2 linked regions of the Thiosulfativibrio zosterae genome follow. The protein of the gene in region 2 binds, or shares a complex with, the protein of the main gene of each other region. Links are inferred from orthologs where the notes say so. Each region holds a gene or a part of one and is shown on either strand. Other genes may lie near its edges.

Region 1 (9,379 bases), 1.3 Mb from region 2 along the record:
ACAACACCTGATTTTTGCATGGCTTTGAGTTCAATCCCTCTGTGCAAAACTTGTTGAAGTTCTGCGGGACTTAGATCTTTAAGGGTTAAAAAATGTCTAGTTTGACTCATAAGATTTCTTTTTATTGGTAAAAATTGGTCACCAGTTGCGTGAGTTTCTCAACCAGTTCGTTAGTTTGCTCATTATTCATAATGAGCGGCGGTAATAGACGAATCGTATCACCACGAGTTACATTGATTAATAGGTGTTTTTCTAAAGCCATTTTAACCAGGTCACCACAAGGGCGGTCTAGTTGAATGCCGATCATATAGCCTTTGCCTCTGATTTCTTTCACGCCAGGTATATTGGCAAGTGCCTCTTTAAAGCGTTGCACAATCACAGCGCCATTGAGGGCGGCTTGTTCAATCAAGTTGCTTTTTTCTAGGGTGTTTATAACGGCTAAAGCGGTTGCACAAGCCAAGGGATTGCCACCAAAAGTGGTGCCGTGATTGCCCGGTGCAAACACTTCTGCCGCTTTGCCTTTGGCAAGACAAGCACCAATCGGGAAACCATTGCCCAGCGCTTTGGCGAGGGTCATAACATCGGGTACGATGTTGGCGTGTTGGTGGGCAAACCATTTGCCGGTTCTACCCACGCCAGTTTGAACTTCGTCTATCATCATTAACCATTCGTTGGCATCGCAGATGTCACGAATGTGGGTGAGATAATCATCCGCTGGAATAAAAACTCCGCCTTCACCTTGCACCGGTTCAACCAAAATAGCAACAACTTGTGGGTTAGTGCTGTGGGCACGAATGGCTTCTAAGTCATTAAAGGGTACACGAATAAAACTGTCAACTAAGGGGGCGAAACCTGCATGCACTTTTTCATTACCTGTGGCGGATAAAGTTAGCAGAGTACGACCGTGAAAACTGTTTTCCATCACGATGACTTTGCCGTTTTGAATGCCTCGGTCATTACCATATTTACGCGCAATCTTCAGGGCGGCTTCATTGGCTTCTGCCCCAGAGTTGCTGAAAAATACGCGGTCCATGTGCGAGTGTTGAATCAATTTATCGGCTAAGGCTTCTTGCAAGTCAATGCTATAAAGATTCGAGGTGTGAATGAGTTTGTGGCTTTGCTCGCAGATGGCTTCTGCAACCGCTGGATGTGCATGCCCTAAATTGCAAACGGCAATGCCGCTAACACTGTCAAGGTAAGCTTGCCCATGTGCATCAAACAGTTGAGCCCCTTTACCGGTGACAAAAGCAACGGGAAGTCTGGCATAAGTATTCATTAAATGGTTCATTATTTTTAGCCCGAAAATAAATAGAAGAGTCCATGGTAGAGCGAGTGCAAGCCACGATACGCATTGCGTTAAATAAAAAAGCAACCGGAAGACATGCTTGCGATTGCTTTTTTTGAAAAAGTGCTTTCAAAACAACGATTGTAGCTAACTGGCCGATAATTTCAAGTGAATCAGTTAAATAACCACTAATATTTTGTTTTAATGTTTAGCTAATAGGTTTTTGAAGATTTTTAATATAAAATATGACGGTTTAATTTTACAAAAAAATCAAAGGATTTCGAATGAAAACAATGGATGATCGTGATGGCGTGATTTGGTTTGACGGTGAAATGGTGAACTGGAGAGATGCCAAGACCCATGTTTTAACACATACATTACATTATGGTATGGGTGTGTTTGAGGGGGTTCGTGCTTATGAAGCGGAGCAGGGCACTTCGATTTTCCGTTTAGAAGCGCATACCAAGCGTTTATTCAACTCAGCAAAAATCATGAATATGCCGATGCCTTTTACGCCAGAGCAAATCAATGAGGCGCAAAGAGCTGCGGTGCGCGAGAACGGCTTAAAGTCAGCTTATATTCGCCCAATGGTATTTTACGGTTCAGAAGGTATGGGATTGCGTGCCGATAACCTAAAAGCGCACATAGTGGTTGCGGCTTGGGAGTGGGGTGCTTATATGGGTGAAGAAAATTTAAAGCGTGGTATTAAAATTGCCACTTCTTCTTTCACTCGTCATCATCCAAACATCACCATGACCAAAGCCAAATCAAACGGTTCTTATATGAATTCTATGTTGGCTTTGCAAGAAGCGATAAGCCACGGTTGCGATGAAGCCTTATTGTTAGATACGCAAGGTTATGTGTCGGAAGGTTCTGGTGAAAACTTCTTTATGGTTCGTGACGGAGTGATTTACACCCCAGAGCTTACTTCGGCATTAGATGGTATTACCCGCAATACCATTATTCGTTTAGCGCATGAAGCGGGTTATGAAGTGCGCGAAAAGTGCATTACGCGTGACGAAGTGTATATTGCGGACGAAGCTTTCTTTACCGGAACGGCTGCTGAAGTGACGCCAATTCGTGAATTGGACAATCGTAAAATTGGTTCGGGATCTCGTGGCCCCATTACTGAAATCTTGCAAGCTAAGTATTTCGATGTGGTACACGGTCGTTCAGCGGAGCATTTAGGTTGGTTAACGACGGTTGCTTAATCCGCATGGTTTTATCCGATTAATTTGAAGAGATGATGAGTATGTCAAAACAAAAAGTCGTGGAAGTTACTTATGATGATTTACCGCTGGTGTGCCCAAGACCCGGTGATGAAATTTGGAACAGTCACCCAAAAGTGATGTTGCCAATTCAGGAAACCGGTAAGTCAAAGTGCCCTTACTGTGGAACGGATTATGTTTTAAAAGACTGGGATCCAAAACGCAAATTGCATTAAATTATCAATGCTCTAGAACCAAAAAAACCATCGTAAAGATGGTTTTTTTATGCCTAAAATAACCAGGCCTGGTTATTTTAGGGTTGTTTTTTTGGGGTAAAAGTTAGAGCTTACAAGCCCCGCCGGCACAGCCGTCGTCTTGCGAATCATCTGCGCCATCACGCGTGTTGTGGTAATACAGCGTTTTTAAGCCTAGTTTATAAGCCATCAGCAAGTCTTGTAATACCAATTTAATCGGCACTTTGTCTTCATCAAAGCGCGCTGGATCATAATTGGTATTGGCAGAAATTGCTTGGTCAACAAACTTTTGCATAATACCCACCAGCTGCAAATAGCCGCGGTTATTGGGAATATGCCATAACAACTCGTATTGATTGCGCAGTTCTTTAAAGCCTGGAACAACCTGCTTTAAAATACCGTCTTTAGACGCCTTAACCGACACATAACCACGAGGTGGCTCAATACCATTGGTTGAGTTAGTGATTTGTGAAGAAGTTTCACAAGGCATTAACGCGGTTAAGGTTGAGTTACGCAGACCATGTTGTTTGATGTCTTCTCTTAGGGTTTCCCAATCTAAATGCAACGGTTCTTTACAAACTTCATCCAAATCTTTCTTGTAGGTGTCTATGGGTAAGATACCTTGTGCATATTTGGTGTCACCAAAATAATCACACTTGCCGATTTCTTTGGCGAGTTCTAAAGAAGCTTGCAATAGGTAATATTGAATGGCTTCAAAGGTGCGATGCATCAGTCCATTGGCTGAGCCATCTGAATATTTAACGCCATTCTTTGCGAGGTAATAAGCTAGGTTTGTCACCCCGACACCCAAAGTACGACGCCCTAAACTAGAATGTTTGGCCGCCAAAACAGGGTAGTCTTGATAATCTAATAAACTGTCTAGCGCACGAACAATCAAATCTGATAAGTCTTGCAGCTCACTGAGGTCTTCAATAGCCCCTAAGTTAAAGGCTGATAGCGTACAAAGCGCGATTTCACCATTGGGGTCTTCAATGGAATTCAGAGGTTTAGTCGGTAGCGTGATTTCCAAGCAAAGGTTTGATTGGTGAATCGGTGCTTTCAGCGGATCAAAGGCACTGTGGGTATTTGAGTGGTCAACATTTTGAATGTAGATACGCCCAGTTTGCGCTCGTTCTTGCGCAATTTGAGTAAATAAATCCAACGCCTTAACTTTTTTCTTGCGAATTGATTCATCGACTTCATAAATTTTATAAAGGCGCTCAAACTCGTCTTGGTCTGCAAAGAAAGCTTCGTAAAGACCAGGCACATCTGATGGGCTGAATAAGTGAATATCGCCACCTTCAATCATGCGTTGGTACATCAGCTTGTTGATTTGAACACCATAGTCTAGGTGGCGCACACGGTTTTCTTCAACCCCACGGTTGTTTTTTAAGACAACGAGTGATTCAACTTCTAAGTGCCATATTGGGTAGAAAAGGGTTGCGGCACCACCACGCACACCGCCTTGTGAACAAGACTTAACGGCCGTTTGAAAGTGCTTAATAAAAGGAATCATGCCGGTGTGGAAGGCTTCTCCGCCACGGATTTCACTGCCGAGTGCGCGAATACGCCCAATGTTGACCCCAATTCCAGCGCGTTGCGAAACATATTTAACAATTGAGGATGAGGTTGCATTGATGGAGTCTAGTGAGTCACCGCATTCAATCAATACGCAAGAGCTGAATTGACGCGTAGGCGTTCTCACACCCGACATAATGGGTGTTGGCAAAGACAGTTTGAATAGGGATGATGCATCGTAGAAACGCTTAATATAGTCCAGACGATTTTCAGCCGGGTAATGGGCAAATAGGCACATTGGAATCATCATGTAGATGAACTGTGGGCTTTCATAGATTTGTCCAGAAACGCGGTTTTGAACGAGGTATTTACCTTCTAGTTGTTTAACTGCCGCATAACTGAACGTCATATCACGATCATGGTCGATGTAACGGTCTAGCTCATCAAATTCTGCTTTGGTGAAATCTTCCAAGAGTTGAGCGTCATAAAGGCGGTTGCGGACCATTTTATTAACATGCTCAAACAAAGACGGTGGCGTGTAGCGTTGAAAGGCCTTTTTACGCAAATGAAAAATCGCTAGACGCGCCGCAAGGTGCTGGTAGTCTGGGGCGTTTTCAGAAATTAAATCAGCCGCCGATTTAATAATGGTTTCGTGAATGTCTGAGGTGGACATGCCGTCATAAAATTGAATATGCGAACGCAATTCAACTTCGGAAACTGACACATTATCTAAGCCTTCTGCAGCCCAAGTGATGACGCGGTGAATTTTTTCTAAATCAATGGGTTCTTGGGTGCCATTGCGCTTGGTAACTTGAATATTTTGAGTGGACATATGAAATTTTTGCAACCTGTGAATATTATGATCGTTCAAAATAAATTAACAAAACACTCCAACCCCTTTTTAATCATTAAGTTAGTGCGGCTTTGCACAAAATGATTTAAAAAAGTAAGACAATTGGTAGTGTTCAATAAGGGGTGTTGCCACTATATCTAGTGATATGGTTTTGGCTCGAACGCAAAATATAGTGTATTTTGGGTTTATGTGCAAGTGACAAAGTTTGCGTAATATTCACAGGTCACCAGAATGTTTGCTGTGGTTAACTTCAGCGAAAACCATGTAAAATCCGGCGTTCAGGGTGTGGATAAGTTTGTGGTCAAGATAAAATGCGTAGTGAAAAAAATCTTAATTTTCAGCTTAAATTTTTTATGACTCGAATAAAAAATTATAGGGTAGTTTTTGACAGTTATTAATGGAAAAATTGAGAGTTTTGTGGCAAGGCGTTTGTTAGTCTTTGATTTCTTTGATGCAGGACATGAGTAACTTTTCAAAACCGATAAAATCAAAGTCTGCAGGAGACTCTAAAAGCAGTTCTAAGCGACTGTCTTGTCGATAAGCAATATATTCGCGCGTCACTTCGCCCGCAGCGTATTGAAAGAGCATCCAGGGGGCGCCTGCACGCAACACGCCCTTGGCTCTTTTAACCAGGCCTGGTTGTTTTTGGAGGTTTTCAAAGAGATTTTTGAGTGCCATCCAATTAAAAACCAGCTCGGGTGTAAATATCCAGCCAATTGAGGCGACACCTAACTGGTGCTTATAAGCTCTATTCAACAGACACGGCAGTTCTAGGGGTTGATAGGGTAGTTCTGTGCTAACTTGGGTTGAGGCGTGTTGGTGAGCTATTGTGTTGATGCTTGTAGGTGCATGAGGTTGCAAACGAAAGCCAGAAATAAAACGGTGGCTATGGCTAAGGTAGCTTGGGTCGAGCTGGCTATGGCTGGTTGTGAGTATCGCTTGTTTGGGTGGATAGAGAGTTTCGCAATAGTGTTTGAGTGAGTCCGTTTGTTCTGGGGTTGCGAGGTCTTGTTTGTTTAACACAAGAATGTCAGCCATTGAGAGCAAACTTTGCATAATGGTCAGAGACTTCAGTTCTGAGATGGAGGTGTGCGCAATATCAAAGACGGAAAATAAGGTTTGTACTTCAAAGTTTTTGGATAACTCAGCATCTTTGAATAAGTCCACCAAACTATCAGGTTCTCCCAGTCCTGTGGGCTCAATCAATAATCTATCCAAATTGGGCATTTGCTGAATCAGTTGTTCAATGGTGGTTTTGAGTTCACCTTTGGCCGAACAACAAATACAACCGCCCGGCATTTGGGTAACCATCACTTTGGGGGCATCCGACAAAATGGCGCCATCGATACCAATCGAACCAAACTCATTCACCAAGACCGCCCAAGATTCGTCAGATGGTTTTTGCTCGAGCAGTTGTTTGACTAGGGTGGTTTTTCCAGAGCCTAAAGGGCCGCAAATAATATTAACTTTGATCATGATGTTGAGGTGTTGTGTGTAATAAAGTCGGCTAGGTGTTCAAATGGCAGCGGTTTGCTGAAATAGTAACCCTGGATTTTGTTGCAGTCCATGGTTTGCAAGCTAATCAATTGCGAGGAATCTTCGACCCCTTCAGCAATTGAAGAAATATTCAATGCAGAGGCGAGGGCAATAATGGTTTGAATAATGGCCGAGTCTTTGGCGTTGTGAATATCATCAATAAAAAATTTATCAATTTTCAATTCATCAACGGGCATATTTTTGAGATAAGCAAAGGATGAATAGCCTGTGCCAAAATCATCAATCGCAATTTTACAGCCTAGGCGTTTGAGCTCATGCAAAATGGCCAGGCCACTTTGCATATCGGCCATTAGTGATGATTCAGTGACCTCAAGCATGAGGCGCTGCGCCGGAAATTGCGTGGATAATAAAATTTCTTTGATGGTTTGAACCAGTTTTTTGTCACCAAATTGCACGCCAGATAAATTCACTGAAACCGTATAGGTTTGGTTGGCAAAGTCAGGCAGTTGTTGGGTCTGCTTGAGCACTTCTTCTAATAACCAATACCCCACTTTGATGATGAGGCGAGTGCGCTCTAAAAGCGGAATAAATTTATAAGGTGGAATCAGTTCATTATTGGGGGTGAGCCAGCGTATTAAAGCTTCTGAACCCAGATAAGCGCCGGTTTGGGTGTCCACTTGTGGTTGGTAGTACATCACAAACTCTTTGTTATTAAAGGCGTTGCGCAGTGCGGCTTCGAGTGCAAATTCTTCCTGTGCGATGGATTGCATTTCTTCAGCAAAAAATTGAATATGGGATGTGGGATTGAGCTTGGCACGGTGCAGAGCGGTTAAGGCTTGTTGGTAAATGTCGATAGGCTGCTCTTTTTGTCCGGCAGAAAATACGGTCGCACCAATCGCCATTTCAACATTAAGGCTGTTGTTTCCCACTTGGAAAGGGGTTTTGAAGGCCTCTTCTATTTCATAAATAATTTGATTAGAAACCGTTTGCAAGGCCTCATGGGTTTGGGTTTCTGTTAAGCAAAGTATGGCAAATTCATCGCTGCTGATTCGGGCAAAAGTTTTCTCAACAACATGCTCTAAACTTAATAATGTAAGGCGTCGGCCAACTTGAATAAGCAGTTGATCACCGGCTTCATGTCCCAAAGATTCATTGATGGATTTAAAGCGTTTTAAGTTTATTAAACTTAAAAAATTGTAATAACTTGAGGTTTGCTCCAGTTGTTGGGTGATGCGTTCAATCAATAAAGGGTGGTTGGCCAGTCCGGTTAATTCGTCATGGTTTTGTAAAAAAGAAATTTTGGCGGCGTCTTGTTTCTGTTTGGTTAAATCTTGCGCGTGCGAAATATAGTTAGAAACTCGATGATGTTTGTCATAGACCGCATTAATCTGTTGATAAACCGGGTAGATGGTCCCATCTTTTTTGCGGTTACGAATTTCGCCATGCCAGTGACCCGTTGAAAGCAAACTTTGCCAAATATCTTGATAAGTTTGCGGCGCTTCAAGCCCTGATTTTACAATGCGAGGCGTTAGTCCGATGACTTCTTCTGGCGTATAGCCGGTGGTGTCATAAAAGGATTGGTTGGCTTTTAAGATAATACCTTGCGCATCGGTGATGATGATGTTTTCTTGTGATTCAAATGCAATCGCGGAAACCGCTAAATCGGCTTCTTGGTTTTTTTGGCGTTGAGCCAAACTTAAGCGTTCTATCGCCAAAGACAGGTCATTGGAAAAGGTGGATATCACCTCTAAGACTTCCTCGGTAAATGCATTATTTTGGTCACTATAAAGCGTCATAATGCCATAGATTTTGCCCTGCTCAAATAAGGGTAAACTGGCAACCGACTGTAAGTTAAAAGCCTTAGCTTGTGCCATCCAATACTGCGCTTGTTTTGAGTTTAGGTAATCGTGAATGATAATGGGCTGTTGAGTTCGATAGGCAAGGCTGATAGAACCTTGACCTGCGGGGTGGTTGGCATCCACAGAAATCGGGAGGTGTTTGAGCAAATCTTTGCCCACTCCAGAAACAGCCAGCGCTTTAATCATGCCGTTTTCAGAGGGCTGACTAATCATGCAGCTGGGGACTTTAACGCGCTCATGAATAATGTCTACAATCGCTTGGAAGATTTCTTGGGCATTGTTTAACTTAGCAATGGCTTGGTTGGCCTCACTTAAGCCATGGTAAAGATTGCGCTGTTTTTCCAGTTCTTGGCTGGCTAAGATGAGCTGATGATTTTGCTTAGACAGCTGGTTTAGCACCCACAAGATATAAATCATAAACAGCAAGTTTATGGCGAGCAGCAGGTAGTTAAACTCTTGGCTTTGTTGAACATTTTGTTGCGAGTAGTGTTCGTATCCATCATAAAACTCTAACAACTTGCCCTTGATTGGCGCATTTAGAATGCTTTGGTATTGATAGTGTCTTTTAAGCAAATACTCATTGAGAATTTTGCCGTGTTTGAATAAATCGTTACATTGGTCGGTTGATTTTGCGAGTTTGTCCATGGCTTGCTGAAACTTTAATTGGTTCAGCGATGAGGGTTGAGTGATGTTGTTAATGCCTAAGATATACACCTGTTTTATGATGTCTGAAACCTCTGGTGACGAGTTTTTGTTGGAGCAGTCTTGAATCAGTGTCGGAAAATATAAAGCTGAGTTTTGGAACACGGCATTACTGGACTTGAAGGCATTAACCAAATGAAATTGTTCTTCAAAACTTTGCGTTAGGGCAGTAAAGCGTTTGGCAAGCTGCGGGTTGCTTGGCA
Region 2 (9,233 bases):
GCCCTTGTTGCAAGGGGCCGCTGTAATCAATCAACCCCAAAAATACAAATGCCAACACATAGGCAGGCATGGCAAAAGGCAACAACAATAACCAACTAAAGGTTTTACGCCCAGGAAACTCCACCATCACCACCAACCAAGCCAACCCCACCCCTAAGAGCAAAGTGCCAAGCGTTACGCCAAGCAACAATAACAGCGTATTACTGACCAATTCTGGTAACAGGGTATCGGCAAAATGCTGCCAAAGCTCGGGGTCTGACTCAAACCAACCGCTAAACAGTTGCAGCGTTGGCAAGAGTAAAATGAGCAACAGCAGAAAAAGCAAAAAGCCCATAAACAACTTCATGGGCTCTAGAGGGGTGATTGCTTTGCGAGATAAGTTAAACAAGCAATTTCCTTATTGATACTTTGCTTTTTGCATCAAAAGCACTGCATTTTGTTGAAGTTCTGCCACCTTGGCTAGGTTGAGTTGGTCAGCTTTAAAAGCACCCCAACGGCTGAGCGCCTCAGAAGGTTGATTGTTTGGATTGGCAGGATGCTCATAATTTTTTTCAGCATAAAGGGTTTGCGCTTGATCTTGACTGAGCCATTCGAGCAACTTTAAAGCCTTTTGCTTGTTTTTGCTGGCTTTCACAATACCGGCACCACTGACATTAATGTGCGTGCCGGTGCTGGCTTGGTTTGCCCAAAAGAGTGCCATTTTAGCTTGCGGGTTTTTGGTGATTTCTTGCCCAAAATAATAACTGTTGACGATGCCCACATCACAGCGATTGCTCAAGATCGCTTTCATCACTTCAGAATCTTTGGCAAAGGGTTTAGCCGCCAAGTTATTCACCCAATTTTCGACCGTCTGTTTTGCTTGGGCTTCGCCTTCATGCGCAATCATGGAAGCCACCAAGGATTTGTTGTAAACATGATTCCCCGAACGCAAACACAAGCGCCCTTTCCAGTTTGCATCGCCCAATTGTGCATAGCTAGAAAGCTGCTCAGGTTTGACTCGCTCGGTACTATAAACAATTGTTCTGGCGCGAATCGACAGTGCCGTCCAACGCATTTGCGGATCACGCAAATGGGCAGGAATGGCTTGCTCTATCAGGGGTGAATTGATTGACTCAAACAAACCCTGTTCAGCCGCATAGCCTAAATTCCCTGCATCGGCCATCATCAATACATCGGCGGGTGTCTGAGAGCCTTCGGATTTAACACGCTCAATCAAAGCCCCATCTTTACCGGTATAAAGTGTCACCTGAATACCTGTTTGCGCGCTAAACTGATCCAACAGGGGTTTCATTAAATGCTCTTTTCGAGCGCTGTAAACCACCAGCTCTGTAGAGTCCGCCGCCATTGCAGGCGTGACCGGTATCAGTCCAAAACTTAAACTGACACCCAGCAAACTGGGCAAACTGGAAAAACTAAATAGGGTTAGCCATTTTTTCATGCTCATATTTCCTGCTAAGCTGCGTGAGAAAGGGGTTGTAATCGCCCCAAATGTAAACTGGCCAAACGATCGCACATGAGCTGCGCCTCTTCTAAAGAGTGGGTCACCACCAGGGCGGCCATGTTTTCTGCTTTAATCCACTCGCGTAAAGTTTTGGCCAAACGAATCGCCAGGGGTCTATCTAAGTTAGAAAAGGGTTCATCCAATAATAACAAGTCGGGTTTAGGCGCCATGGCTCGAGCCAGAGCAACCCGCTGTTGTTGGCCGCCTGACAGCTCGTGGGGAAAACGCCCAAGTAGCGATGTCAGCTCCATCATTTGTGCCAATTGCTCAACTCTTAAGCGTTTTTCAATTTTGGAAACTCGATGTAAACCAAACGCAATATTCTGCGCCACAGTTAAATGTGGGAACAAAGCATAATCTTGAAACACCATGCTGATACCACGCTGCTCAGGTGCAGTACAGTGACTAGGACAACTTAGGCAGCGCCCTGCCACAATCACTTCGCCCTCCGCCAAGCGCTGAAAGCCCGCGATGGTTCTGAGCAGCGTGGTTTTGCCACTACCGCTTTCGCCCATTAAACCGACAATTTCACCCTGCGCTACTTGCAAGCTACAGGTGTTTAAAATAGCGCTTTGGTCGTGCAACACACTTATTTTTTCTAAGGACAACATCAGTTCACCATGATTTTGTATTGATTAATCGCTATCTTAAAATAAATGCGAATCGTTTTCAATAACATTTATATACAAATTAACCTCAATTCAACAAGACCTTTTTAACAAGCCTAAAAGGCTGACTGAACCTGGGATGGATTTTTTATCCCTAAGGGATTTGATATAGTAAAATTTCAAACACTTAAAACTTTGGAGCCCTTTTATCATGAACTCACAGATCATCCCCTTAGCGCTTTCCAACCATGAATCTTTAGGCATTTTGCCCCAAATGGGTAACCGCCACGGACTCATCACCGGTGCCACAGGAACTGGCAAAACCATCAGCTTACAGGTCATGGCAGAGGGTTTTTCTAAAGCGGGCGTTAATGTCTTTATGGCAGATGTTAAAGGCGACCTATCAGGCATTGCCAAAGCGGGCGTCGCCTCTGAAAAATTTCAACGCCGCTTAGAAAAACTGGGCGTTGATCATTGGCAAGGCAAAGGCTTTCCTGTCACCTTTTGGGATTTGCAAGGAAAATTAGGACATCCGTTTCGCGCAACGCCATCTGATCTTGGGCCATTATTGCTATCAAGATTGCTAGAACTCAACGACACTCAAACAGGCGTCATGCAAATGCTGTTTCGTATTGCAGACGATGAAAATATGTTGTTATTGGACATGAAAGATTTGTTGTCTTTGACCAAATATGTCAGCGAGAACAACAAAAACTTTGTGGCTGACTATGGTCACATGGCGCCTGCAACCTTGGGTGCTATCCAACGCCGCCTATTGGCGCTGTCAGACGAAGGTGCCGAAACCTTTTTTGGTGAGCCGATGGTGGATATCAACGACCTATTAACCCCCACGCCCACTGGACTCGGTGCCATTCATTTGCTCAGCGCTGAAAGCCTGATGAATCAACCCAAACTCTATGCCACCGCTTTATTATGGTTGCTCTCAGAACTGTTTGAACAATTACCCGAAGCAGGCGATTTGGCAAAACCTAAGTTGGTGTTATTTTTTGATGAGGCGCACTTGCTGTTTGCCGATGCACCGCCAGTGTTGGTTGAAAAAATTGAACAGGTGGTTCGCTTAATTCGTTCAAAAGCTGTGGGGGTTTACTTTATCAGCCAAAACCCCAGCGATATTCCCGATAAAATTTTAGGTCAACTGGGCAATCGCGTGCAACATGCGCTGCGCGCCTTCACACCAGCAGACCAACGCGCCGTGAAAGCTGCGGCACAAAGTTTGCGTGCCAGACCTGGGTTAGACACGCAAAGCGTAATCAGTGAATTGGGTGTGGGTGAAGCCCTAGTCTCTTTTATGGACGAAGAAGGTCGCCCGCAAATGGTCTCGCGCGCGATGATGCTGCCGCCTTCAGGACAAATTGGCCCCATTACCCTAGCTGAACGCCAAGAGATTTTGGCCGAATCCGCTTTAGGGGCTAAATATCAAGAAGAGATTGATCGCCATTCTGCCTACGAAATTTTGCAAGAACGCGCTCAACAAAGTGCCGAAACACAGGTTAGCTCAACAAACAGTGAACCCTCCAGTCGTCGAGCCACCAAAGAGAAAAGTCTATTAGGTGACCTAGCCACCAGCTTAGGGCGTTCTTTAATGTCATCCGTTGGGCGCCAAATTGGCAGAGAAATCATGCGTGGGGTGATGGGATCTTTTAAAGGTGGGCGCCGCCGTTAATCATTAAAACTCTATGAACACCCAATAAAAAGGAGCGCAGGCTTTAGCCTGCTTAAAACTCATTTGCTAACATTCAGTTAGGGCTTAGGAAGCAACCCCATTAAATAGGGTTATTTCTAAGCAATTTTAACCAGGCCTGGTTAAAATTTGCGAGGTTTTTGTCTACTTTTGACTTAAGGAAGCTAAGGGATGTGCTTCGCTGTGTTGCATATCCGCTTCCCAGCTTTTCCAGCGATCAAGCATCGTTAACACTTTGAGTAACTCTAGCTTACTCACCGGGCTATTAATCTCGTATTTAAAATACCCTTTATCAACCATATCCTGTGCTAAAGGCACTTGCTCGGGTGTTCGCATGAGCACCACAGGGGTTTGTAGGATGGTTGGATTTTCTTCAGTTACCTTTTCCCAAGCGGCTACCGCAGTGCGAGCCAAATGGTAATCCACCAAAATCACCAAAAATACCCTTAAGGTGGAATATTGTTGACGATGTAACTCCTCCATGACGGCTTGCGGACTGTTAAAGTGACTGACCATTAGCCCATATTGTTTGAGCAATTTTTCTAAAGCCAAAAACTTTTCAGCGTTAGGTTCGCATAGAGCGACCCGCTTTCCGTTAAGCCATTGCAACGCATCTTTGACGGACATCCCTGTTACCTCAAATCAATTTCATGCTATTATTATCCACCCTTAAGAACCAAAAATAACATTTTTTACTGCTTTCGTTTGAACTTTTAGGAATTGCTTATGAGCTGTCAAGACAAACACACCTACTCTACTTTTTGCCGCGCCAACAATAACGCGTTGAAAGAGCCGATGTTTTTTGGCCAAAATGTAAATGTAGCCCGTTATGACCAACAAAAGCACCCTATCTTTGAAAAACTGATTGAAAAACAATTGAGCTTTTTTTGGCGCCCTGAAGAAGTGGACTTATCCTCAGACCGCAGCGAATATGCCGCTCTACCAGATAATGAAAAGCACATTTTTATCAGCAACCTAAAATATCAAACGCTGCTAGACTCTGTACAAGGCCGTTCACCCAATGTGGCGTTATTGCCTGTGGTTTCTATTCCAGAACTCGAAACCTGGATCGAAACCTGGTCCTTCTCAGAAACCATTCACAGCCGTTCTTACACCCATATTATTCGTAACATCGTGTCTGACCCAGCGTTGATTTTTGATGACATAGTGACCAACGAAGAAATTGTGAAACGCGCGATTTCGGTCACGCAATATTATGATGAGTTAATTGACCTGACCAACCAAATGTATGCCAACCGCATAGATTTGGCAAACGATGACGAATACCGCAAAAAAATCAAAACCGCTTTATTCTTAACCGTCGTGTCGGTGAATGTCTTAGAAGCCATCCGTTTTTATGTTTCTTTTGCCTGCTCGTTCAGCTTTGCCGAACGCTCGTTAATGGAAGGCAATGCCAAGGTTATCAAGCTGATTGCTCGTGATGAAGCCCTACACTTATCCGGCACTCAGCACATGATTAACATCATGACCGAAGGTCAAGACGACCCAGAAATGGCTATCATCGCCAAAGAAAACGAAGACAAGGTTTACCAAATCTTTAGAGATGCCGCCGAACAAGAAAAACAATGGGCAGAATACCTATTTAAAAATGGTTCTATGATTGGTCTGAATGCCAAAATATTGAAAGACTATGTGGAATACATCACCAATGTCCGCATCAAAGCCCTCAAACTGCAACCCATTTTCGAAAGCAAAAGCAATCCACTACCCTGGATGAACAACTGGCTGGTCAGCGACAATGTACAAGTCGCGCCACAAGAATCCGAAATCAGCTCTTATTTGGTAGGCCAAGTAGACTCCAAAGTCGGCACAGACGACTTTAGCGATTTCTCGTTGTAAATTCACTGTTTTCAAGTCTTAAAAAGCCCTAAAAACGACCAGGCCAGGTTGGTTTTAGGGCTTTTTTATTTATTTTATCGAAAATGCTGTTATAAAACTGTCATCTAATCATCATCTTTTGTTCAAATGCGCTTACTACAATTTGCGCCATGTTAAAGACCCATCCAAAACTTTACCTTGCCTTTGTGCGCCATGGTGAATACAAGCAAAAACCTCAGGTGCCCAGTGCTTTGCAGCCTTACGGCATTTCTAATCAAGGTTCTGAACAGGCCTTAGAAGCCGCTATTCAAATTCAAAAGTTTGCCCAAGAACATGACTGTGACATTCGCAGTACCCTGATCAGCTCTTCCCTGTTGCGTGCTTGGCAAACCGCCGATTTTATTGGGCAAGGCTTGCAGGTGCCTTATCAAATCGTTGAATCCTCAAAACTGGTGGAACGCTCAGTTGGTGCCATGACTAATTTAGCGGTTGAAGAGATTGAAGCCTGTCTTGCCGCTGACCCCCGCTATTCATCACCGCCAGAGGGTTGGAAGTCGGACAGTTTTTATTGCCTGCCCTACGACGGCGCCGAATCCTTGATGCAAGCGGGACAAAGAGTGGCCAATCATATCCGCGATACTTTTACAGAACTTGCCCAAAGCGTTACTCAAGATACTTTGCAAATTATGGTGGGACATGGCGCCAGTTTTCGGCATGCGGCTCATGTATTGGGGCTGTTACGCTTTGAAGAAATTGCCGGTTTGTCGATGTATTACGGCGTGCCGTTGTTTTTTGAATATGACGCACATGACTGCGCTAACGGTCAATGGAAAATGATTGGTGGTGAATGGAAAATTCGCCAATCGGTTTTGATTGATTGCCCGACCATTGATTAGGTGTCAGACCATGAACGCTCAATTTCCCCCTAAACGATACAGCCATCAAGCCACTGCTTGGCAACCGCCTTTAAGTGAACACTTTACAACCAGCCATTGGCAATTTCCGCAAAACGACACCGTCTTCTTTTGTGATTTACATGCTGACGCCGATGCATTTTTACGCTCGCTAAAAGCCAGTTATCTCATATCACAAACCAGTAGCCTTGGAAAAATCACTTTAACAACCCAAGGTTTGAGTACCAACATTATTATTGGTGGCGACTGTTTTGATAAAGGCCCTAGCAATTTAAAACTGCTGTCACTGATGGGTCAACTACGCCAACAAGGGGCGCATTTGATTTTATTGGCGGGCAATCATGACATTCGCATTTATGCCGGACTCTTAGCCTTAGACCATCCTAACGACCCCAAACAAAGCCACTTTTTCACTCGCATGGGTCGCAAAACTTCGGCGCTGTTTGCAGAAATCTTTCAAACTTATTTTATCGATGCTGGCTTAACTGCTAAGGATCTCAGTGCGCTATCAAATTCTGAAATTAAACAAGCACTGTTTCCAGCGACCGATTGGGCAGAACACTTTAGCCAACAAGCCAAAAATCATTTAACCCCATCCGAATTTACCAAAGAGATTCGCCAAATTGCTTTTAAACAAACTGATTTTTTAAACGCTTGCCAAGAAAAAGGCTTAAACCTTCAACAAGTCTATTGGGCAGTCCATAAAGCACGCGAATTATTTATCTCTGCGCAAGGTGACTTCAGTTGGTTTTTTCAAGAATTGGCATTATTGCATCGCGAAGGCAGTTATTTGTTTTGCCATGCCGGACTTGACGACCGCATCACGCATTGGATAAAAACGCGCTCTATCGAGCAGGTAAACACGCATTTTAAAACTCAACTGCAACAGGGCGACTTGTTTAATATTTACTACAACGAATTTGGCAATGTGTTTCGCACCAAATATCGCACAACCGACAAACCCTTAACGCACAAGGGCGCGGCAACCTTAAAATCCATGGGAATCTATGCCATCGTAAATGGGCATCGTAGCCATGAAAATGGCCAGCAATTATATGGTCGAAATGGCCTACTTAACTTTGAATGTGATACCCAGTTAAATGCCAATTGCCGACAAAAAAGCCAGATGACAACCCCCGGATTTTCCGCCACTTTGTTTTATTCCAATGGCGTGGTTTCGGCAATTTGCAGTGAATTACCCCATATCAAAATGTTTGACCCACGCTATTTGCATCAGAGATTAGCCTAGCAAACCTCAAAAGTTGACCTTTGTCATAATTGGGAGATTATTTTTTGCATATAATCTTCAAATGATAAAAAACTTGAGAGCTTTAAATGAGCAAGAAAACGCGTAACTTTGAACATGAGTCCTTGCAAGATTCGCAGGGCATCACGGGTTATTTGAATGCCATCACCGAAGGTTTTAATAAAGGTGAATTGGTTTTTACCGATGACGATGAAGAAATTCGCCTAACCCCTGAAGGCTTGGCCAACATTAAAATTAAAGTGACCCATACTAAAAACTCACAATCTTTGAGCATTAAATTGAACTGGTCATCTAGCGAACGCTCTGAGAATGAAGAATCGCCTTTGTTTATTGAGGCCAAAAAACGCTCTGGCAAAAAGAAATCTAAATAATACGACTCACTGAAACAACCCACTAAACAACCTAAGGAAAATGGCCCAGTCTTAAGCCTTCTTTCACATGAAAACCACGCCCGAACTGCTCACTCCCCTCCAGTTTTTAATTTTGACTTTGCAAAAACAATTGCAAAGCGTGGTCGACTATATTGAAACCGGCGAAAAGCGCCATTTAAACAAAAGCCTGCAACAAGTCGATTACATCGAAAACTATCACGCAGCCCTACTCAACCAATCTGCCAAAGCCTTTTTAAACACCCAAGCACCTGACCAACCTAATGCGCTCAGTATTCAATGCTTTGAAATGATCAGTAATCATCTCAAAACCCTCTCCAATCAACTGCAACAATTAGCGACAGAACTGCAAAAACCTAAAATGGGGCGTTTATTCAAACAGGCAGCGATTGGCAATATTTTCTTAGAGTTAGCACGAAATTTGAATCTAGTGCGTCCAGCCATTTTGGCAGACGATTCGCAACTGGCAATAGAGCTCTGTCAACTCGAAACTCGTCTTGAGCATCATGCCAATCCTTTAATCAAAAAAACGCAAAAGCGCCTAGCCAGTGGCCAAAACATTGCAACCCTGCTCAACGGGCTATTTGTTGTTAAAGACCTATGCAAAACTGCCGAACCTTTGCGTCATATTGGTGAGGCGATTATCTCAAGCAATCTGGGGCAATTGATTCAAATTGACCGTTACCACACCTTGCAAGCCACCCTCAATAGCACCTCACTCCCAACGGAAGACGACCTTAAAATTCACGCCATGGGTGAAACCAAATCTGGCTGTAGCATTTCAGGCTTACGCCATGCTGACTTGGCAAAGCGCACTACTCAAGACTTGGATATTTTGGCGATTTTTAAAGAAGGCAATGAAGAAAAGTTGCAAGAAGAAAAGCTCGGTATTGAAAGCTGGCACAAAAAATACCCGGGGATTGCGCCGGAGGTTTATGCCTTTCATCAACGCGGTGACAAGGCTGGTTTGTTGTTTGAATACATGCAAGGCGAAACCTTTGACAAACTGATTT

Evidence for each region.
Region 1: the proteins of nrdB (region 2) and nrdA are in contact, whole or in part, in a solved structure (PDB 1R1R), measured with the Escherichia coli proteins. The link is inferred for Thiosulfativibrio zosterae from one-to-one orthologs.

The regions. Positions count from the first base shown.
Region 1 is NZ_AP021888.1:768,274-777,652, forward strand. The notes cover bases 2,466-5,413. They hold nrdA (class 1a ribonucleoside-diphosphate reductase subunit alpha), read right to left. Parts: upstream 5,098-5,413; coding sequence 2,833-5,097; downstream 2,466-2,832. Other genes in these bases: THMIRH_RS03265 (branched-chain amino acid transaminase), read left to right, coding at 2,466-2,496; THMIRH_RS03270 (zinc-finger domain-containing protein), read left to right, coding at 2,538-2,729. Outside these bases: argF (ornithine carbamoyltransferase), read right to left, coding at 1-110; THMIRH_RS03260 (aspartate aminotransferase family protein), read right to left, coding at 122-1,276; more of THMIRH_RS03265, read left to right, coding at 1,570-2,465; THMIRH_RS03280 (CobW family GTP-binding protein), read right to left, coding at 5,551-6,594; THMIRH_RS03285 (EAL domain-containing protein), read right to left, coding at 6,591-9,379. UniProt on the Escherichia coli protein: Provides the precursors necessary for DNA synthesis. Catalyzes the biosynthesis of deoxyribonucleotides from the corresponding ribonucleotides.
Region 2 is NZ_AP021888.1:2,097,703-2,106,935, forward strand. The notes cover bases 3,803-6,604. They hold nrdB (class Ia ribonucleoside-diphosphate reductase subunit beta), read left to right. Parts: upstream 3,803-4,537; coding sequence 4,538-5,671; downstream 5,672-6,604. Other genes in these bases: THMIRH_RS09710 (hypothetical protein), read right to left, coding at 3,956-4,438; THMIRH_RS09720 (histidine phosphatase family protein), read left to right, coding at 5,821-6,546; THMIRH_RS09725 (metallophosphoesterase family protein), read left to right, coding at 6,557-6,604. In the rest of the region: THMIRH_RS09690 (ABC transporter permease), read right to left, coding at 1-388; THMIRH_RS09695 (extracellular solute-binding protein), read right to left, coding at 398-1,438; THMIRH_RS09700 (ABC transporter ATP-binding protein), read right to left, coding at 1,453-2,112; THMIRH_RS09705 (helicase HerA-like domain-containing protein), read left to right, coding at 2,321-3,793; more of THMIRH_RS09725, read left to right, coding at 6,605-7,813; THMIRH_RS09730 (amphi-Trp domain-containing protein), read left to right, coding at 7,900-8,202; THMIRH_RS09735 (aminoglycoside phosphotransferase family protein), read left to right, coding at 8,270-9,233.